Gemmatirosa kalamazoonensis: one gene and its partner. Each later gene encodes a partner of the first gene's protein in a complex. Links are inferred from orthologs where the notes say so. Each region holds a gene or a part of one and is shown on either strand. Other genes may lie near its edges.

What was found.
Region 2: the proteins of J421_RS13285 (region 1) and accD are in contact, whole or in part, in a solved structure (PDB 8UXZ), measured with the Escherichia coli proteins. The link is inferred for Gemmatirosa kalamazoonensis from one-to-one orthologs.

Annotation. Positions count from the first base shown.
Region 1 is NZ_CP007128.1:3,090,769-3,093,810, reverse strand. What follows is about bases 1-2,854. They hold J421_RS13285 (acetyl-CoA carboxylase carboxyltransferase subunit alpha), read left to right. Parts: upstream 1-871; coding sequence 872-1,837; downstream 1,838-2,854. Other genes in these bases: J421_RS13280 (PSP1 domain-containing protein), read left to right, coding at 1,837-2,854; dnaE (DNA polymerase III subunit alpha), read left to right, coding at 1-772. In the rest of the region: more of J421_RS13280, read left to right, coding at 2,855-3,042. UniProt on the Escherichia coli protein: Component of the acetyl coenzyme A carboxylase (ACC) complex. First, biotin carboxylase catalyzes the carboxylation of biotin on its carrier protein (BCCP) and then the CO(2) group is transferred by the carboxyltransferase to acetyl-CoA to form malonyl-CoA.
Region 2 is NZ_CP007128.1:3,921,957-3,938,629, forward strand. What follows is about bases 1-2,869. They hold accD (acetyl-CoA carboxylase, carboxyltransferase subunit beta), read right to left. Parts: upstream 1,931-2,869; coding sequence 1,070-1,930; downstream 1-1,069. Other genes in these bases: J421_RS17070 (bifunctional folylpolyglutamate synthase/dihydrofolate synthase), read right to left, coding at 1-1,073; rodA (rod shape-determining protein RodA), read right to left, coding at 1,978-2,869. Outside these bases: more of rodA, read right to left, coding at 2,870-3,237; mrdA (penicillin-binding protein 2), read right to left, coding at 3,234-5,030; rod shape-determining protein MreD, read right to left, coding at 5,027-5,515; rod shape-determining protein MreC, read right to left, coding at 5,512-6,750; J421_RS17100 (rod shape-determining protein), read right to left, coding at 6,758-7,795; ald (alanine dehydrogenase), read right to left, coding at 8,136-9,269; J421_RS17110 (M16 family metallopeptidase), read right to left, coding at 9,304-10,575; J421_RS17115 (polyribonucleotide nucleotidyltransferase), read right to left, coding at 10,595-12,889; rpsO (30S ribosomal protein S15), read right to left, coding at 12,962-13,222; J421_RS17125 (serine/threonine-protein kinase), read left to right, coding at 13,357-15,009; J421_RS17130 (hypothetical protein), read right to left, coding at 15,020-15,430; RIP metalloprotease RseP, read right to left, coding at 15,441-16,664; dxr (1-deoxy-D-xylulose-5-phosphate reductoisomerase), read right to left, coding at 16,658-16,673.

The DNA of each region.
Region 1 (3,042 bases):
CGCCGCCTCGCTGAAGCAGGACGAGGAGCAGCGCGGCGTGCTGTCGCTGTTCGGCGAGGCGGCCGCGGCCGACGACGCCGGCAGCTCGGCGCACAAGCTCACGCTCCCGAACCTGCCCGCGTGGAGCGAGAGCGATCGCCTCACGCGCGAGAAGGAGATCCTCGGCTTCTACGTCTCCGGCCATCCGCTGGAGCCGTTCCGCGCGGAGGCGGAGATCTTCGCGACGCACAAGGTCGCGGAGCTCGGTGCCTGGACGCCGGAGCCGATCACGCTCGCGTGCGTGGTGACGGCGGTGAAGAAGCAGATCTCCAAGCGCAGCGGAGCCGAGTTCGCCCGGTTGACACTGGAAGATTTCTCGGGATCTTCCGAGGTGCTGGTCTTCCCCGAGGCCTGGTCGGCGCTCAGCGATGCCGTGAAGACCGACGTGCCCGTGCTCGTGGAAGGCGGATACTCCAAGCGCGATCAGGGAGCGGAGAGTCCCACATTCATCGTCGAGAAGGTGACCCGGCTCGCCGAGAAGCGTGTCGGCGGGCAGGTGGCGATCGCCATCGAGCTCGCTCCCGGCGCCGGCCTCGCGCCCGGCGTGATGCGCGACGTCCGCGCGACGTGCGACGCGTACCCGGGCTCCGCCCCGCTCGAGCTTCGCTGGCGCGATTCGCGCGCCAGCGCCCGCTTCCGCTCGCGCTCCCTCAGCGTCGCCCCGTCGAACGCCGTGCTGGCCGAGCTGCGTGCGCTGCTCGGCGACGAGCGTGTACGCCTGGTCAGGGCATGAACCTCTCCACGCTCCGCGCTCCACGCTCCACGCTCGCCATGTCGTCCGGCAGCGTGAGCGTGGAGCGTGCAGCGTGGAGCGTGGAGGAACCCCAATAGAATGGCAACTGCGGCGCTCGATTTCGAGAAGCCCATCGCGGATCTCGAGCGACGGATCGACGAGCTGAAACGGCTCGCCGCGGAGCAGTCCGTCGACGTGCACGAGGAGATCGCCCCGCTCGAGCGCAAGCTCGGCGAGCTGCGGCTCGAGATCTATCGCAACCTCACCCCGCTGCAGCGCGTGCAGGTCGCGCGCTCGGCGCGGCGACCGTTCACGCTCGACTACGTACGGCTCTGCTTCACCGACTGGATCGAGCTGCACGGCGACCGCGCGTTCCGCGACGACGCGGCGATCGTCGGCGGCTTCGCGCGGCTCGACGGCGAGACGGTGATGGTCATCGGCCAGCAGCGCGGCCGCGACACGAAGGAGAACCTGCGGCGCAACTTCGGCATGCCCCACCCCGAGGGCTACCGCAAGGCGCTGCGGCTCATGAAGCTCGCGGAGAAGTTCCAGGTCCCCGTCCTCACGTTCATCGACACGCCCGGCGCGTGGGCCGGGCTCGGCGCCGAGGAGCGTGGGCAGAGCGAGGCGATCGCGCGCAACCTCATCGAGATGGCGCGGCTGCAGGTGCCCATCATCGCGACGGTGATCGGCGAGGGCGGCTCCGGCGGCGCGCTCGCCCTCGGCGTCGCCGACCGCGTGCTCATGCTCGAGAACTCGGTCTACTCGGTGATCACCGTCGAGGGGTGCGCGGCCATCCTGTGGAAGGACGGCAAGAGCCCCGAGATGCGCGAGAAGGCCGCGTCGGCGCTCCGCATCACGGCGCCGGATCTCTACGAGCTGCGCGTGATCGACGAGATCGTTCCCGAGCCGCCGGGCGGCGCGCACGCTGACCACGAGACGACGGCGAAGGCGCTGAAGGACGCGCTGTGCAAGCACGTCGACGAGCTGCGGCGCGTGAAGCCGGACAAGCTCGTTAGGCGCCGCCGCGAGAAGTACCTGAAGATGGGGCAGTTCACGGGCTGATGTCGCATCTCATCGAGGTCGCGTTCAAGGGCAACCGCAAGGAGTTCTACCTCTGGGACGGCGACGATCCGCCGCACCTGAAGGTGCCCGTCATCGTCGAGGGTGACCGTGGCGAGGACCTCGGCCACGTGCACGCGGTGGAGGAGGCGGCGGCGCACCGGTTCGCGGGCGTCGCGCACGGTGCGGCGCTGCTCGGCGGCGGCAGCGCGGCGCAGCCGGCCAAGCGCGCGCTGCGGGTCGCGACCGCGGACGAGGTGCGGCGCGGCGCCGACCTCTCCGAGCAGAACGAGAGCGCGCGCCGCAAGTCGATCGAGCGCGTGAAGGCGCACGGCCTCGTGATGAAGGTCTCCGACGCCGAATGGCAGTGGGACCGCCGCAAGCTCACGCTGTACTTCACCGCCGAGAAGCGCGTCGACTTCCGCAACCTCGTGCGCGACCTCGCGGCGTTGTTCCGCACGCGCATCGAGCTGAAGCAGATCGGCGTGCGCGACGAGGCGAAGCGGTTGAGCGGCGTGGGCCGGTGCGGCCGCGAGTACTGCTCGGCGGCGTGGCTTCCGGAGCTGCGGCCGGTGAACCTGAGCGTGGCGAAGGACCAGCACCTGTCGCTGAACCCGACGCAGATCTCCGGCGCGTGCGGTCGGCTCATGTGCTCCCTGCGCTACGAGCACGAGTTCTACGTGCAGGCGCGCAAGCGCTTCCCGAAGGAGGGGAAGGTGCTCGTCACGGCGAAGGGCGAGGAGAAGGTCGTCGCGAACGACATCTTCCGCGACCGCGTGACGCTGCGCGCGCTCGACGGCGAGATGCGCGTCGTGCCGCTCGCCGACCTGCGTCAGGAGCTCGCGTCGCTGTCGGAGCGCGAGTCGCCCGCCACCGAAGCGACGCCGGAGCGGCCGAGCGACAGCGCGGCCCCCGAGCGCCGGCGCGGCGAACGTCGTCGCGCACCCGAGGCAGCCCCGCTCGTCGACCTCGCCGCGCCGACCGTCCTTCCCGTCGAGGCATCGCCCGTCGCGGAGATCGACGTCGACGTCGAGGACGACGTGGACGACGAGACGGGCGACGCCGAGCCGGCGGCCGACGGCAGCGAGGGCGGCGAAAGCGCGGAGCCGACCGACGGCACGACGGCCGAGGGCACCGCGCCCACGCGTCCACGGCGGCGGCGTGGACGGCGCGGCGGACGGCGCGGGCGCGGCGGTGGCGGCGCGGGC
Region 2 (16,673 bases), 830 kb from region 1 along the record:
AGCTCGGTGAGGATCGCCGCCCAGTCCTTGTCGGCGAGCACCGCGACGAGCGCCGACAGCGGCCGCGGCAGCGACACCGTACGCAGCGTATCGGCCAGCACGCGCGCGCCGTCCGGGTTGTGCGCCACGTCGAACACCCAGCGTCCCACGCGCTGGAAGCGGCCCGGCAGCCGCACCGCGCCGAGCGCGCGTGCCGCGTCGTCCAGTGGCAGGCGCCACGCATCGCCCGCCGCATCGAGCATGGTGAGTGCGACGAGCGTGTTCGCCGCCTGGAAGCGGCCGAGCAGCGGCGTCGCGAGCGCGCCGCGCCCGAGCGCCCCATCGATCGTGAAGCGCGTCCCGTCCGGCGTGACGGCCACGTCGGACAGCGTCGTCTCGTCGGCGATCACGCGCACGGGAGCAGCGCCCACGGCTTCGCCGAGCGCGGCGAGCGTGTGCCGGATGGTGGCGTCGCGCTCGCCGACGACCGCCGGTCGTCCCGCCTTGAACACGCCGGCCTTCTCGCGCGCGATCGCGTCGAGCGTGTCGCCGAGCAGCTCCGTGTGATCGAGCCCGATCGACGTGACGGCCGACACGAGCGGCTGCACGACGTTGGTCGAATCGAGACGGCCGCCGAGCCCCGTCTCCGCCACCACGACGTCGGCGCCGGCGCGCGCGAAGTGGTCGAACGCCATCGCCGTCGTGAACTCGAAGAACGTGGATCCGATGCGCTCCGCGTTCGCCGTGTGCGCGTGCACGAACGCCACGACCTCGTCCTCGGTGATCGGCCGGTCGTCGACCACGATGCGCTCGCGGAAGTCGACGAGGTGCGGCGACGTGTAGCGGCCCGCGCGCAGCCCCCGCGCGCGCAGCAGCGCGTCGAGCGTCGCCACCGTGCTCCCCTTCCCGTTCGTGCCGGCGACGTGCAGCACGGGCAACGCGAGATGCGGGTCGCCGAGCGTGGCGAGCAGCGCCCGCGTCCGCTCCAGACCGTAGCGGCTGCCCCCGGTGGTGCGCGCGAACAGGTGCTCCAGCGCTGCCCGGTAGGCGCCCGTCGCGTGTGGCGCGACGGCGGCGAGCTGCCCGGCGCTCAGGACGCTGCGGCCCCGACGGCGGCGGGCCGCCCCAACATGTGCCGGAGCAGCTTCTCCAGCGTCCCCTTCAGCTCGCGGCGGTGCACCACGTCGTCGAGCATGCCGTGGTCGAGGAGGAACTCCGCCGTCTGGAATCCCTCGGGGAGATCCTGCCCCAGCGTCTGCTTGATGACGCGCGGTCCCGCGAAGCCGATCACGGCGCCCGGCTCGGCCAGGATGATGTCGCCCAGCATCGCGTAGCTGGCGCTCACGCCGCCCGTGGTGGGGTTCGTGAGGATCGACACGTACGGCACGCGTCGCTCGGCCAGCTGCGACAGCACGGCGGACGCCTTCGCCATCTGCATGAGCGAGAGCACCCCCTCCTGCATGCGCGCGCCGCCCGACGCCGAGATGAGGATGAGCGGGTGCTTCTTCTCGAGCGAGCGCTGTCCCGCGCGGGCGATCTTCTCGCCGACCACGGAGCCCATCGAGCCGCCCATGAACGCGAAGTCCATCACCCCGAGGTTCGCCGGGATGCCGCCGATCGACCCGGAGGCGGTGATGATCGCGTCGCCGTCGCCCGCGTTCGTGTTCGCCTTCTTCAGGCGCTGCGGGTACTCGGGGAAGCCGAGCGGGTCCACGGAGCGGACGTCGTCGTCGGTCTCCTCCCAGTTCTCGTCCAGGAGGATGTTGACGTACTCGATGGCCCGGACGCGGCGGTGGTACTCACAGACCGGGCAGACGTTCAGGTTCCGGACGAACTTCTCCCGGATGTCCGTGTGTCCGCACGCCTCGCACTTCTCCCAGGCATCGGGTGGGATCTCGAGACGCTCGCGCCGCGGGACGCGAGGCTTCTTGTCTTTCCGGAACCAGGCCATGGGGGTGAAATCTGTCGCCAGGCGGCCTCAGACGGCACCCCTGTGATCTAGATCGCCAAATGCTCGCCGCGACCCCTTCCCTCCGCGGAGAACCGCACCAGCGCCCCGATCGCCAGCCACGAGATCAGCATGAACGAGCCGCCGTAGGAGAAGAACGGCAGCGGGATGCCGGTGATCGGCATCAGGTTCAGCGTCATGCCCACGTTCACCATGACGTGGACGAACCAGCTCGCGGCCAGCCCGAACGCGGCGAGGGAGCTGAACGAGTCCGTGGCGCGCGACGCGATGCGCGTGCAGCGCAGCAGCAGCACGAGGAACAGCGCGAGCGCGATCGACACGCCGATGAACCCCATCTCCTCGCCCACGACGGCGAAGATGAAGTCGGTGTGCTGCGCGGGGAGGAACGCCAGCCGCTTCTGCGAGCCGAGCGTCCACCCCTTCCCGAACCACCCGCCCGAGCCGATCGCCACCTGCGACTGGATCACGTGGTAGCCCGACGCGCGCGGATCGTTCTGCGGATCGAGAAAGACGAGCAGGCGCCGCTGCTGGTACGGCTTCAGCTTGTCCCACACGAGCGGCGCGAGCACGCCCATGAACACGTTCGCCACGACGAGCGTCACACCCTCGGCCAGGTACGGCTTGTACCAGAACAGCAGCGCGAGCAGCAGGAGGAACCACGTCCCCCAGAACGTCGGACTGAACGAGAGCAGCAGGCTCACCACCGGGCTCGCGAGCAGCACGAGCATCGGCCACGGCACGCCGGCCCAGAACAGCATGGCGAACAGGATGCCGATGAGCACCATGCCGGAGCCGAGGTCCGGCTGCGCCATGATGAGCAGCCACGGCACGAACACGACCACCGCGGGCTTCCACAGGTCGAGCAGCGACTTCGGCTCCTCGCCGCGTTGCGCGAGCACGCGCGCGAGCATCAGCGCCGTGAGCGGCTTCGCGAGCTCCGCCGGCTGGCCGAGGCGGTGCCCGGCGATCGTGAGCCACCCCTTCATGCTCGCCGCGGTCCCGGCGCCGGAGCCGAACACCAGCGTCACCGCGAGCAGGAACAGCCCGAACAGGTAGCCGGGCCACGCGATCCATTCCAGCAGCCGCGTCGACGCGCGCGACACGGTGTACGCGCCGCCTAACGCGATGACGAACCACACGAGCTGCCGCTTCCACGCGCCGGCGACGAATGCGTTCATCACGCTCGGGTCGACCTGGCCCGCGGAGTACACCATCGCGATGCCGTAGACCGACAGCAGCAGCGCGCACACGACGAGCGGCCAGTCGGCCGCCTGCAGACGGTGCCTCATCCGCCGTTCGTGACCGCTTCGTCGACGGTCGCCTGCGCCTTGAGGTAGAAGCTGATCATCTGCGACGCGATGCGTGCCGAGACCGAGCCGTGGAAGGGCACCTTCTCCAGCATCACCGCGACCACGATGCGCGGCTTGTCCGCCGGCGCGAAGCCCGTGAACCACGCGTGGTTCAGCTCCTTGCCGGTGGCCGGATCGAACTGGCCGCTCTGCGCCGTGCCCGTCTTGCCCGCGATCGCCACGCCCTGGATCGCCGCGCCGGCCGCGGTCCCGCGCTCCGACACGACGCCGGCGAGCGCCTTACGGATGCCCGCGAGCTGGTCCGGCGGCAGGTTGTACACGCGCTGCCGCGGCGACTGCAGCCGCGCGATCGTCGGACGCGGCATGATGCCGTCGTTCGCGAGCGCGGCGTAGAAGCGCGCCATGTTGATCACCGTCTGCGCGTTCTCGCCCTGGCCGATCGACATGTTGATCGCCGTCGACGCGGGGACGAAGTTGCGCCCGTACTTCTTCCGGAAGTACTCGCGCGGGTCGGAGGGGAACAGCGGCCGCATCTCGCTCGGCAGGTCGATCCCCGTGCGGTCGTTCATGTGCAGGCGCAGCCCGCCCGCCACGAGCTCCGACAGCTGCAGCTTGAGGCCGAGCTGGTAGAAGTAGACGTCGCACGACTTCTCGATGGCCTGGGCGAGGTTCACGTTCCCGTGCCCTCGCTTGTCCCAGCAGCGCCAGTAGCCGCGGCCGAACGAGAAGCCGCCCGTGCACGGCTGGTCCATGTGCGTGTCGAGATTCACGAGCCCTTTCTCGAGCCCCGCGATGGCCGTGGCGAGCTTGAACGTCGACCCCGGCGCGTAGCGACCCTGGATCGCCTTGTTGTACAGCGGACGGCGCGGGTCGGTGTTCAGCGAGTCGTAGTACGCCTTCGGGATGCCGCCCGTGAAGCGATTCGGGTCGTAGCTCGGCGCGGACACGAGCGCGAGCACGCCGCCGGTCTGCGGATCGATCGCCACCGCGGCGCCCTGCAGCGTGTCGCCGAACAGCGACTGCGTGAGCTTCTGCAGATCGAGGTCGATGTTCGTGTACAGCGCAGGCGCGGCCTCCGGCTGCTGGTCGTCGCGCGGCGCCTCGCGCACCACGCGCCCGCGCGCGTCGACCTCCACGAACCGATAGCCCTCGCGGCCGCGCAGCACGTTCTCGTACTGCCGCTCCAGGCCGCCCTTCCCGATGCGCATGCCCGCCTTGTACGCGCTGAACTCCGGCTTCGTCAGCTCGGCCTCGGAGATCTCGCCCGTGTAGCCGATGATCGACGCGACGGACGGGCCGTCCGGGTACCAGCGCTTCGGCGTGCTCTGGATGATGAGGCTCGGGAACTCCGTGCGGTGCTCCTCGAGCACCGAGACCTGCGCGAAGTTCGCGTCGGCGAGAATGACGGCGGGCCGGTTGGGGGCGCGGTTGAAGCGGCGCACCGCGGTCGCGATGTCGTCGTCCGTGAACGGGATCACCGCGTTCAGGCGGCGCAGCGTCTCGCGCAGCGAGTCCGGGCTCGGCGACAGCACCGAGACCGTGTAGCCCGGGAGGTTCTCGGCGATGACCTTGCCGTTGCGGTCGTAGATGATCCCGCGCGGCGCGGGAAGCGGGACCTCCCGCAGCCGGTTCTCCTCGGACTGCATGACGTACTCGGCGTGGTGCAGCACCTGTGCGCGATAGAACGCGCTGCCGAGCAGGACGAACGACGCCACGAGGAGAACCCTGGCGCCCCGCGAGCGGCGGGCGATGTCGTTCGGATGGAAGCTCATCCCGGAGAGCGGCCCAGCAGTGGCCGCAGCAACAGCAATAGGAGCACGCCGGACAGCGCGGTCACCGTCGCGGCGAGCGGGGACCAGAGCAGCAGCTGCATCACCAGCTCGGGACCCTGCAGGCGCCGCTCTGATACCAGGTACAACGCATCGAAGGTCCACTTGCCGACGAAGAAGAACATCGCGCTGAGCGCGATGTTGTCGGCGAAGAACACCGCCTTCAGCCACGACGCCAGATACGCGACGACGCTCATGCCGAGCGCCCCACTCCCGAACGCGGACGGCGTCAGCGCATCGGACGCGAGCCCGATGATGAAGCCGAGCACCGCGGCCAGCCCGGGGCGCATGCGTACCGCCACGAGCAGCACCGCGATCACCAGGAAGTCGATCGGCGCGCGCCAGCCGAGCAGCGGGCGCAGCGTGTAGTGCAGCAGCACGAGCGCGACGAACGCGAGCGCGACCCGCAGACCGGCGCCGAAGCTCACAGGTGGGCCCCGGGCACGGGTACCGTGGGCCGCGGCACCGTGGGCCGCGGCACGGTGGGCCTGGCGGTGCGGCCCGCGGTGTCCGCGGTCGCCGGCCGTGGCGCCGGCGTCGTCGACGTGGGCGTGGTGGTCGTCGTCGGGCGCGGCGGCGCCGCCGAGGGCGCGGCGGCGGCCGGGCGCGGCGCGGCCGACGGCGGAGTCGCGGCGGGCGTCGTCTGCGGCGGCACCGGGCGCGGCGCGGCGGCCGAGTCGGCGCGCGCCTGCTCACGACCGAGCGAGTCGAGCGCGGCCCGTCGGGCGGCCATCTCCTGCTCGGCCGCGACCCGGGCGAGCGAGTCGCCGCCGGCCGCGATCGCGCGGGCCGCCGAGTCGGCCGAGGCCTGGCTCATCCAGATCGTCGTCACGCCCTCGTCCGACCGCTTCTTCAGCAGCATGAAGACCGGGCCGAGGTTCGCGAGCGACGCCGCCGGCTGCAGCAGGTACGTCCGCGCCCACTTCTCCGGCGTCGAGACCTCGCGGATGACCGTACCGACCGGGATGCCGCGCGGATAGGTGCCGCCGAGCCCCGAGCTGATGATGAGCTGTCCCGCCTTCAGCGGGGAGCGGAACGGCACGCCGCGCATCTCCAGCAGGCCGAGCTCCTTGCCCGAGCCGAGCCGCGCCTGCACCACCCCGAACGCCGAGTCGTTCGGCGTCGTCGCGCTCACGCGGAAGTCCGGATGCGCGTACGAGATCGCGATCGACGACGAGGCGTCGGCCGTCTGCACCATGCCGACCAGCCCGTCGGCGTTGATGACCGGCGTGAACGGCTGGATGCCGGCCCGCGACCCCGCCGTGACGCTGAACGTCTGCAGGATCTGCCGCGACACGAGGTCGCTCTCGAGCTGCGCCGGCGTCGCCTCGGCGGCCACGAAACCCCAGCTCAGCCGCGATCCGAGGGAGAGCGTTTTCCGGAGCCGCTCGTTCTCGCTCCGCACGGCCGAGTACTCGATCTGGAGCCGCGTGATCTGCGCGAGCCGATCCATCCGCTCGTCGTACGAGACGAACGCCGCGCGCATCAGCTCGGCCCGTCGCTGCAGCTCGGCGAACGGTGCGACGATCGTCCGCCGGAGGGCAGCCGCGGAGCGATCGCGCAGCTGCACCGGCAGGAACAGCAGGATGAGCGACCCCAGGAAGCAGGTACCGAGCAGCGCGTTGTCGATGACGCTGCCTACGCGCGAAGCTCTCGTCGCCATCGCGGCCTCAGGTCGTCAGGACCGACCAGTACTTCTCCTCGTCGTCCAAGATACGGCCGGTACCGCGGACCACGCAGGTGAGGGGGTCGTCGTCGACGTGGATCGGCAGCCCGGTCTCCTGGCTCAGCATCATGTCGAGCCCGCGGATCAGCGCCCCGCCGCCGGTCATCACGATGCCGCGGTCCACGATGTCCGACGCGAGCTCCGGGGGCGTGATCTCGAGCGCGCGGCGCACGGCGTCGACGATCTGCTGGATCGGCTCCTGGATCGCCTCGCGGATCTCGCTCGAGTGCACGCGCACCGTCTTCGGGATGCCCGAGACGAGGTCGCGCCCCTTCACCTCCATCTCCCGCTCGTCGCCGGTCGGGTAGGCCGAGCCGATCGTGATCTTGATCTGCTCCGCCGTCGGCTCGCCGATGAGGAGGTTGTAGTTCTTGCGCATGAACTGCACGATCGAGATGTCGAGCTCGTCGCCGCCCGTGCGGATCGACGTGTCGCTCACGATGCCGCTCAGCGCGATGACGGCGATCTCCGTGGTGCCGCCGCCGATGTCGATCACCATGTTGCCGGTCGGACTCTCCACCGGCAGCCCGACGCCGATCGCCGCGGCCATCGGCTCGGAGACCATGAAGACCTCCTTCGCGCCGGCGCCCATCGCGGAGTCGCGCACCGCGCGCTTCTCCACCTCGGTGATCCCCGACGGCACGCACACGATTACGCGCGGCTTCACCTTGAAGACGTGCTTGTCGATGACGAGCGTGAGGAAGTAGCGGAGCATCTTCTCCGTGACGTCGAAGTCGGCGATCACGCCATCCTTCAGCGGCCGGACGGCGATGATGCCTTCGGGCGTGCGGCCGAGCATGCGCTTCGCCTCGAGGCCGACGCCCTTCATCTTCTTTGTCTCGCGATCGATCGCGACGACCGACGGCTCGTTCAGGACGATCCCTTCGCCCTTGACGTAGATCAGCGTGTTCGCGGTGCCGAGGTCGACGGCGATCGCATTCGCGGGGAACAGCGACCCCGCCTTCGTGAAAGGCCAGCGCATCTGTCTCAGTAGGTCGGACTCGGCGAACGTACGAGGCTCAGCGAGTCGAGTCGCGGGGAGGTCCGCCGGCGCGAAGTCTAGCCGGCAGATAGTGCCCATTCAAGCAGAAGTCTGCGTCCTGCCTACACCTACGACCATCTCCCGAACGCGTCACATCACTCTCGGCCGTCGGTCTCGAACGTTGCGCCGCTGCGTCGCGGCGACTGAAAAAAAAGTGCGCGTGGGCCTCGTCGCGCCCACGCGCACACTCGCCGGCCCACCGTGCGAGGCGCCGCGCGTCGCAGGCGCGCCGCCGTGCAGGTTCGGGGCCGCGCCGTGCGGCCCGTCGCCGGTTCTCCCGTCAGCGAGCGAGCGCCGGCTCGCCGAGCATCTCTGACGGATCCGTGTACTCCAGACCGAAGGCGTCGGCTACCCCGGGGTACGTCACCCGGCCGTCCACCGCGTTGAGCCCCTTCAGCAGCGCCGGGTTCTCGCGCAGTGCGCGGCGCCATCCCTTGTTCGCGAGCTGCAGCGCGTAGGGCAGCGTGGCGTTGGTCAGCGCGAGCGTCGACGTACGCGGCACACCGCCCGGCATGTTCGCCACGCCGTAGTGGATCACGCCGTCGATGACGTACGTCGGGTTCTCGTGCGTCGTCGCGTGGATCGTCTCGATGCAGCCGCCCTGGTCCACCGCGACGTCCACGATCACGGCGCCCGGGTGCATCTTCTTGATGTCCTCGCGGCGCACGAGCTTCGGCGCCTTCGCGCCGGGAATGAGGACCGCACCCACCACCAGGTCCGCCGTCGAGATCTGCTCGAGGATGTTCTGCCGGTTCGAGTAGATCAGCTGCACGTTCGCCGGCATCACGTCGGATAGGTAGCGCAGGCGGTCGAGGTTCACGTCGAGCACCACGACCTTGGCGCCCATGCCGGCCGCCATCTTCGCGGCGTTGATGCCGACGATGCCCCCGCCGAGGATCACGACCTTGGCCGGTGGCACGCCCGGCACGCCGCCGAGCAGCACGCCGCGGCCGCCGTACAGCTTCTCGAGGTACTTCGCCCCCTCCTGCACTGCCATGCGACCGGCGACCTCGGACATCGGCGTGAGGAGCGGCAGCTCGCCCGTGGGCAGCTCCACCGTCTCGTACGCGATGCACGTCGCGCCGCTCTCGAGGTGCGCGCGCGTCAGCCGCTCGTCGGCGGCGAAGTGAAAGTACGTGAAGACCGTCTGCCCGGCGCGCATGCGCTTCCATTCGGGCTCGATCGGCTCCTTCACCTTCATGATCATGTCGGCCGCGGCCCACACCGCGTCCGCGTCGGGCGCGATCTCCACGCCGACCGCCGTGTAGTCCGCGTCGGTGAAGCCGCTGCCGTCGCCGGCGCCGGTCTCCACGATCACGCGGTGCCCGTTCGCGACGAGCGCCTCGGCGCCGGCCGGCACGAGGGCCACGCGATTCTCGTTCGTCTTGATCTCCTTCGGAACGCCGATGAGCATGGCTCGGAAGGTTCGTTGAGAGTGATGGTCGCGCTCAGCCGACGGCTTTGGGGCCGAGGCTGAGCACCGTCTGCTGCTCGGGGGCGAAGAACGCCGCGCACACGTCGCGCACGTCCTCCGGGTTGATTCGTTCCACGAGCGCGAGCGCGTCGTCGAGCGTGCGGAACGGCTCGCCGAACAGCTCCACGCCCGCGGCGCGGTACATCCGGTTCGTCACGCTCTCGAGCGACAGCGTGATCTGGCCCTTCAGCTGTCGCTTCCCCGCCTCGAGCTCCTCGTCGGGCAGCGACTCGCTCGCGAGCCGCGCGAGCTCCTCGCGCACCGAGTCGGCCGCGCGCCGCGCCGTCTCCGGCGCGGACGCGACGTACACGCCGTGCAGCCCGGTGTCGACGTGGAAGCTCTGGAACGTGTGGACGGCGTACGCGAGCCCCTGCTCCTCGCGCACCTTCTGGAACAGCCGCGAGCTCATGCCGCCGCCGAGCAGCATGCTCACGAGCGACAGCGCGTAGCGTCGCGGATCGGCGTGGGGCACCGTCGTCGAGCCGAACACGACGTGCGTCTGCGTCAGCTCGCGATCCGGCTCGTGGCGGTACGCCGGCGCCTGCGGCGTCGGCGGACACGTCGCGAGCGGCGTGGCGTCGCGTCGCGGCTCGCGGTCCCACCCGGAGCGCACGAGCGACTCGACGAGCCGGTCGTGCTCCACGCGCCCGGCCGCCGCGACCACCACGCGCCCCGGATGATACGCGCGCTCGTGCAGCGCGCGCAGCTCCGCGGTGCCTAACGCGCCGACCGTCTCGCGCGTGCCGAGGATCGCGTGGCCGTACGGGTGCGATCCCCACAGCAGCTCGTTGTGCAGCTCGAACACGAGGTCGTCGGGGGTGTCCTCCACCATCCCGATCTCCTCGATCACGACGTTGCGCTCGAGCGCGAGGTCGGCGTCACGGAGCAGCGGCCGGAACACGAGGTCCGCGATGACGTCGGTCGCCACGTCGAGATGCTCGTCGAGCACGCGCGCCTGGTACGACGTGTACTCGCGCGTCGTGTACGCGTCGAGCGACCCGCCTAACGTCTCCACCTCGAGCGAGAGCTGGCGCGCGGTGCGCGTCGGCGTGCCCTTGAACACCATGTGCTCGAGCAGGTGCGAGACGCCCATGCGCTCGCGCGGCTCGTGAATCGATCCCGCCTGCACGAAGGCCCCGAACGCAACCGACCGCACGCCCGGAATCTCTTCCGAGAGCACGGTCAGTCCGTTGTCGAGCGTCGTGCGGCGGAGCCCCGCCACGTCGAAGCCGACGGGCGGGGTCACCAGGGACGGCGCCACGCCGTCAGCGCTCGCCGCGGTCGTCGCGAGAGCCGCGTCGCGGGCCGCTGCGCGGACGACGCCCCGAGCCGCCACCGGCCGCTGCGCCCTCCTCGCGGGGCGCGCGCTCGGCGCGCTCCTCGCCGCCGTTGCTCTCCGCGCGCGGCGGCCGCTCCGAGCGCTCCCCGCGCGGACGATCGCCGTTGCCCTCGGCCGGCGCCTCGGGCGCGCCTTCCGGCTTCGGCTCGAGCGCCTTCATGGAGAGACGCAGACGCCCACGCTCGTCGCGGTCGATGAGCTTCACCTTCACGCGGTCGCCCTTCTTCACCACGTCCTCGGTCTTCTCGACACGCGCGTGGCGCATCTCGGAGATGTGGAGCAGCGCCTCGGTGCCCGGCATGATCTCGACGAACGCGCCGAACGCCGTCGTGCTCTTCACCGTCCCCTCGTACGTCTCGCCGACGATCGGCTCGGCGGTGATGGCCATGACCATCTGCCGCGCGCGCTCCATCGACTCGCCGCCGACGGCGGCGATCGTGACCGTGCCGGTGTCGTCGACGGTGATCTCGGCGCCCGTCTCGTCCTGGATGCCGCGAATCGTCTTGCCCTTCGGGCCGATCAGGTCCCCGATCTTCTCGGGGCTGATCTGCACCGTCACGATGCGCGGCGCGTACGGCGAGAGCTCCGTGCGCGGCGTGCCTAACGCCTTCTCCATCTCGCCGAGGATGTGCAGGCGGCCGGCCTTCGCCTGCGCCAGCGCCTCGGTCATGATGCGCAGGTCGAGCCCCTCGATCTTGATGTCCATCTGGATCGAGGTGATGCCGTTGCGCGTCCCGGCGACCTTGAAGTCCATGTCGCCGAGGTGGTCCTCGGTGCCGAGGATGTCGGTGAGGATGGCGTACTTCTCACCCTCCTTGATGAGCCCCATCGCCACGCCGGCGACGGCGGCCTGCATCGGCACGCCGGCGTCGAACAGCGCGAGCGAGCCGCCGCACACCGACGCCATCGACGAGGAGCCGTTCGACTCGAGCACATCGGACACGATGCGGACCGTGTACGGGAACTCCTCGAACGGCGGCAGCACGCCCTGCAGCGCGCGCTCGGCCAGATTGCCATGACCGATCTCGCGGCGGCTCGTGCCGCGCACCGGACGCACCTCCCCCGTGGAGAACGGCGGGAAGTTGTAATGGAGCATGAACGTCTTCTCGGTCTCGCCCGCGTCGTCGATCGAGTCGAGGCGCTGCACGTCCTGCGCGGTGCCTAACGTGACCGCGACGAGCGCCTGCGTCTGACCGCGCGTGAACAGCGCCGAGCCGTGGGCGCGCGGCAGCACCTTCGTGTCGATCGAGATCGGCCGCACCTCGGTGGGCTTGCGGCCGTCCACGCGCAGGCCGGTGGAGAGCACCTGGCCGCGCAGCGCGTTGTACTCGATGTCGCCGAGGATCGAGCCGAAGTCCTTGCTGTTGTCCGGGAACTCCGGCAGCAGCTGCTCCTTCACGGCCTTCTTCACGTCCTCGACCGCCTGCACGCGCGTGTGCTTCTCCGGCTGGTTGATCGCCTCGGCGATCTTCCCCTCGGCGAGCTCCTTCACGCGGGCGCTGACGTTCTCCGGGACCTCGGCCTTCGTCCACGTCATCTTCGCGACGCGGCCGGCCTTGTCGAGCAGCTCCTGCTGCATCGCGATGAGCTCCCGCACGCCGCCGTGCGCGACCTGCAGCGCGTTGACGACGTCCTCCTCGCTCACCTCGAGCGCCCCGCCCTCGACCATCACGATCGAGTCCTGCGACCCGGCGACGACGAGCTCCAGATCACTGTACTGGAGCTGCTGGAACGTCGGGTTGAGGACCCAGTTCTCCTGCACGCGGCCGACGCGCACGCCGGCGATCGGGCCGAGGAACGGGATCTTCGACGCGTTCAGCGCGTACGACGCGGCGACGAGCGCCAGCACGTCCGCGTCGTTCTCCTGGTCCGCCGAGATGACGTAGATGAAGACCTGGACCTCGTTCTTGAACCCCTCCGGGAAGAGCGGGCGGATCGAGCGGTCGATGATGCGGGCGGAGAGGATCTCGGCGTCGTGCGGCCGGCCCTCGCGCTTGATGAAGCCGCCCGGGATCTTGCCGGCGGCGTAGCTCTTCTCGCGGTACTCGACCGTGAGCGGGAAGAACGGCAGCGGACTCTGAGTGTCGCTGACCGTCACGGCGGCGAGCACCATCGTGTCGCCGAACTGGACGAGGGCCGACCCGGCGGCCTGCTTCGCCATGCGGCCCGTCTCGATGACGAGCTTACGGCCGGCGAACGTGCGTTCCACGCGTTGCGTCATGTTGCTTTCGTGCCTCGAGGAAACACAAAACGCGCGGGCGTCATGCCCGCGCGATTGCGCCCGATGGTCGGGTTAGTGGCGGAGCCCCAGCTCCGAAACAAGCTGCCGGTATTCGTCGACGTTCTCGCGCTTGAGATAGTCGAGCAGGCGCCGACGCTTGCCGACCATCTTGAGGAGCCCCAGCCGCCCGTGATGGTCCTTGGCGTGAGTCCGGAAGTGCTCCGTCAGATAGTTGATGCGCTCCGTGAGGACGGCGATCTGCACCCGCGGCGATCCACTATCCGTCTCGTGGCGCTGGTACTTCGTGATGGTCGGTGCCTTTTCGAAAGCCATGGGTTATATTCTCCGCACGTCCAGTGCGCCAATCGCGCAATCGGTGTAAGCACACAAACTTACCTCATGTCGGCTGGACTGTAAAGGCGTCCCGCACGCTCCCATCGGGGCCGCCGTCACCCTCCGCCGCCCCCGTGCCTGAGCACTCGACGGAGCTCCCCGCGGACCAGTCCGCGGGCCACCTGATCGGACGCTACGTGGTACGCCGCCGGCTCGGCGCCGGTGGGTTCGCGCGGGTGTATTGCGCGTGGGATCCGGACCTCGAGATCGAGGTCGCCATCAAGATCCCCAAGCCGCAGCTCGCCGACGACGCGGAAGCGCTCGAGCGGTTCCGCCGCGAGGCCACCACCGCGGCGCGCCTGCGGCATCCCAACGTCGTCACCGTCCTCACCGTCGGGCGGCTCGAGGAGCCGTTCGACGGCGCCCCGGCCGGTACGCCGTTCCTCGTGATGGACTTCCTCCCCGAGGCGCTGAGCGGGCGGCTGGCCGCCACGCCGGTGCTGCCGGAGCCCGAATGGCTTCGCATCGGCGAGGAGGTGGCCCGCGGGCTCGCCTACGCCCACGCCCAGGGCGTCGTGCACCGCGACGTGAAGCCGGACAACATCCTGTTCGGCCGGCACGGCGAGGCCGTCGTCACCGACTTCGGCATCGCGCGCGCCGTCAGCGAGCGGCTCGCGCCGACCAGTCGCTCCATCGTCGTCGGCACGCCGGAGTACTTCTCCCCCGAGCAGGCCCGCGGCCTCCCGCTCGACGGCCGCACCGACGTCTACGCCCTCGGCGTCACGCTCTACCGCATGGCCGTCGGCGCCCTGCCGTTCGAGGGCGACGACTGGTACGCGATCATGCGCCAGCACGTCGAGGACGCGCCCCGTCCGCCACGCGAGCTCAACCCCGCCATCACCCCGGCGGCGGAGCAGGTCATCCTCCGCACCCTGGCGAAGCGGCCCGAGGATCGTTTCCAGACGGCGGCGGAGCTCGCGGCGAGCCTCGCCGCCGTCGCGCATCCGTCCCACGGCCTCGCCATGGGCGACGGGGCCACGGTGGACCTCGGCCTGTCGCCGATCTCGCCGGTGTCCGGACGTCCGCGGCTCGTCCAGCGCAGCCGGCGCCGCACCGTGGCGCTCGTCGCCGGCGTGATCGTCGTCGCGGCGGTCGCCGGCGTGTCCGCGGCCGTCGCCCTCGCGCGCCGCGACCAGCTGACGCCGGCGCCGGCGGTCGATCGGGTCACGCTCGACACCGCGCCCGTCACCGCGCCGCCGCCCGCGCCCGTCGACAGCGCCCCGTCGCAGGTGCAGCTGCCCGAGTCGCTCCCGAAGGCGGTGCCGACCGTCGCGCGCGGGGGCCTGCGCGTGAGCGCGCCCCCCGAGGCACGCGTCTACGTCGACACGCGATTCGTCGCGTTCGGAAGCTGGCAGGCGGACACGCTGACGGCCGGTCGACACGAGGTGCGGGCGGTGCTCTCCGGCGCCACCGACTGCGCGTCGGCCACGAAGTCCACGGTGGTGACCGTGGCGCGTCGGGAGTCGAAGTCCGTGCACCTCGCGCCCGCGCCGTGCGGCTCGCTGGGCCTGGCCGTGACGCCGCTCCCGGCGACGTACAAGCTGTCCGACGACGGCGATCGCGTGCTGTACGAGGGGAGCCTGCCGCTCGCCCGCCCGCTCACGCTGCCCGAAGGCGACTACCACCTGGTCGTGACCGCGCGCTACTGCGCCGCGTACGACGACCACGTGCACGTGCAGTCGGGCGGCACGCAGACGCTGCCGATCAAACTGATCTGCACGGGCTGAGGTGACGGACTCAGAGGCCGCGAATCACCAGCGCGGTCCCCGCGCCCAGCACGCCGCCCGTGAACACGCCCCACCAGAACGCGCGCTGCGCCAGCGGGCGGCGGCGCGGCGCGTCGAGCAGCGCCACGTGCGTCGCCGTCACGCGCGCCGTCTGGCCGGTGATGAGCGCCGTCGCCGTGTCGGCCACCCGCGTCTGCACGACGAACCGCGCGACGAGCGCATCTCGGCGGCGCGGATCGACCGCCACGCCGACGTCGCCGCCGCGCACCCACGGCGTGCCGGCCACGATGAACTTGAACGTGCTGTCGCCGGCGTCGATGATCTCGAAGCGCCGCGCTCCGGCGGGGTCGCGCACCGCGGTCACGTGCGGTGGCGCACACGCGCAGCCGACCACCGCGATGAGGTAGGCGAGACGTCGCATCGCGTTCGGCTCAGCGGCGGAAGATGTCGCCGAGGAGCCGCGACAGGTCGTTCCACATCACGGTCACGAACAGCAGCGCGATCGCCACGAGCCCGGCACGCAGGATGTACTCGCGCGTGCGCACGCTGAACGCGCTGCCCTTGATCGCCTCCAGCACGTTGATGAGCACCTGTCCGCCGTCGAGCACCGGGATCGGCAGCAGGTTCAGCACGGCGATGTTGATGCTGAGGAACGCGACGAGCGCGAGCAGCGGCTCGAGCCCGCCCTTTGCCGCGGCGACGGACGTGCGCGCGATGGCGATCGGTCCGCCGAGGTTCGAGACGGCGACGCGCCCCGCGAACAGGCCGCGCACGACGCCGACGACGGCGCCCGCGGAGTACCACGTCGCCCGCCACCCGTCGCCGAGCGCGTCGCCGAAGCCGACGTGCTCGCGCATCTCGCGTGCGCGCGGCGCGATGCCGACGCGTCCCACCGTGCGGCGCTCCTGCGTGATCTCGTCCGTCACCTGCTGCGCGCGCGTCGAGACGGAGAGGTGCATCGGCGTCCCGGCGCGCACGATCGCGAAGTCCACCGTGCTGTTAGGCAGCTGCGACACGCGCTCGAGCAGGTCGCCCCACGTGCGCACCGGCGCGCCGTTCACCGCGATGATGCTGTCGCCGCGCGCGAGGCCGGCGACCGCCGCCGGCTGCCCCGGCAGCACGGAGTCGATGACCGCGGGGAGATACGGTCGGCCGTACGCCGCGACGTTCGCGGTGTTCATCACGATCGCGAGCAGCGCATTCATCGTCACGCCGGCGAGCAGGATCAGCAGCCGCGCAGGGAGCGACTTCGACTCGAACCAGCGGTGCTCGGGCACCGGGTGCGGGCCGAACGGCGCGAGCGCGTCGGGGTCCCAGTCCTTGCGCAGCCGCGGATCGCCGACGTGGTCGTCCACCGCGCGCCCCGCGGCGTTCGCTCCCGTCGTCGGCACCGCGTCCGACGGGTGCTCGCCGCCGCCCTCGATGAACGCCATCGACTCGTCCTCGCGGGACGCCATGCGCACGTAGCCGCCGAGCGGCAGCGCGGCGAGCACGTACTCGGTCTCGCCGAAGCGCTTGCGCAGCAGGGCCGGCCCGAAGCCGATCGAGAACCGCGGCGCGTAGACGCCAACCGCCTTCGCCGCGAGGAAGTGCCCGAGCTCGTGCACGAACACGACGAGCCCGAAGACGATGATCGGAGCGAGTAAGGTCAGCATGCGAAGCGG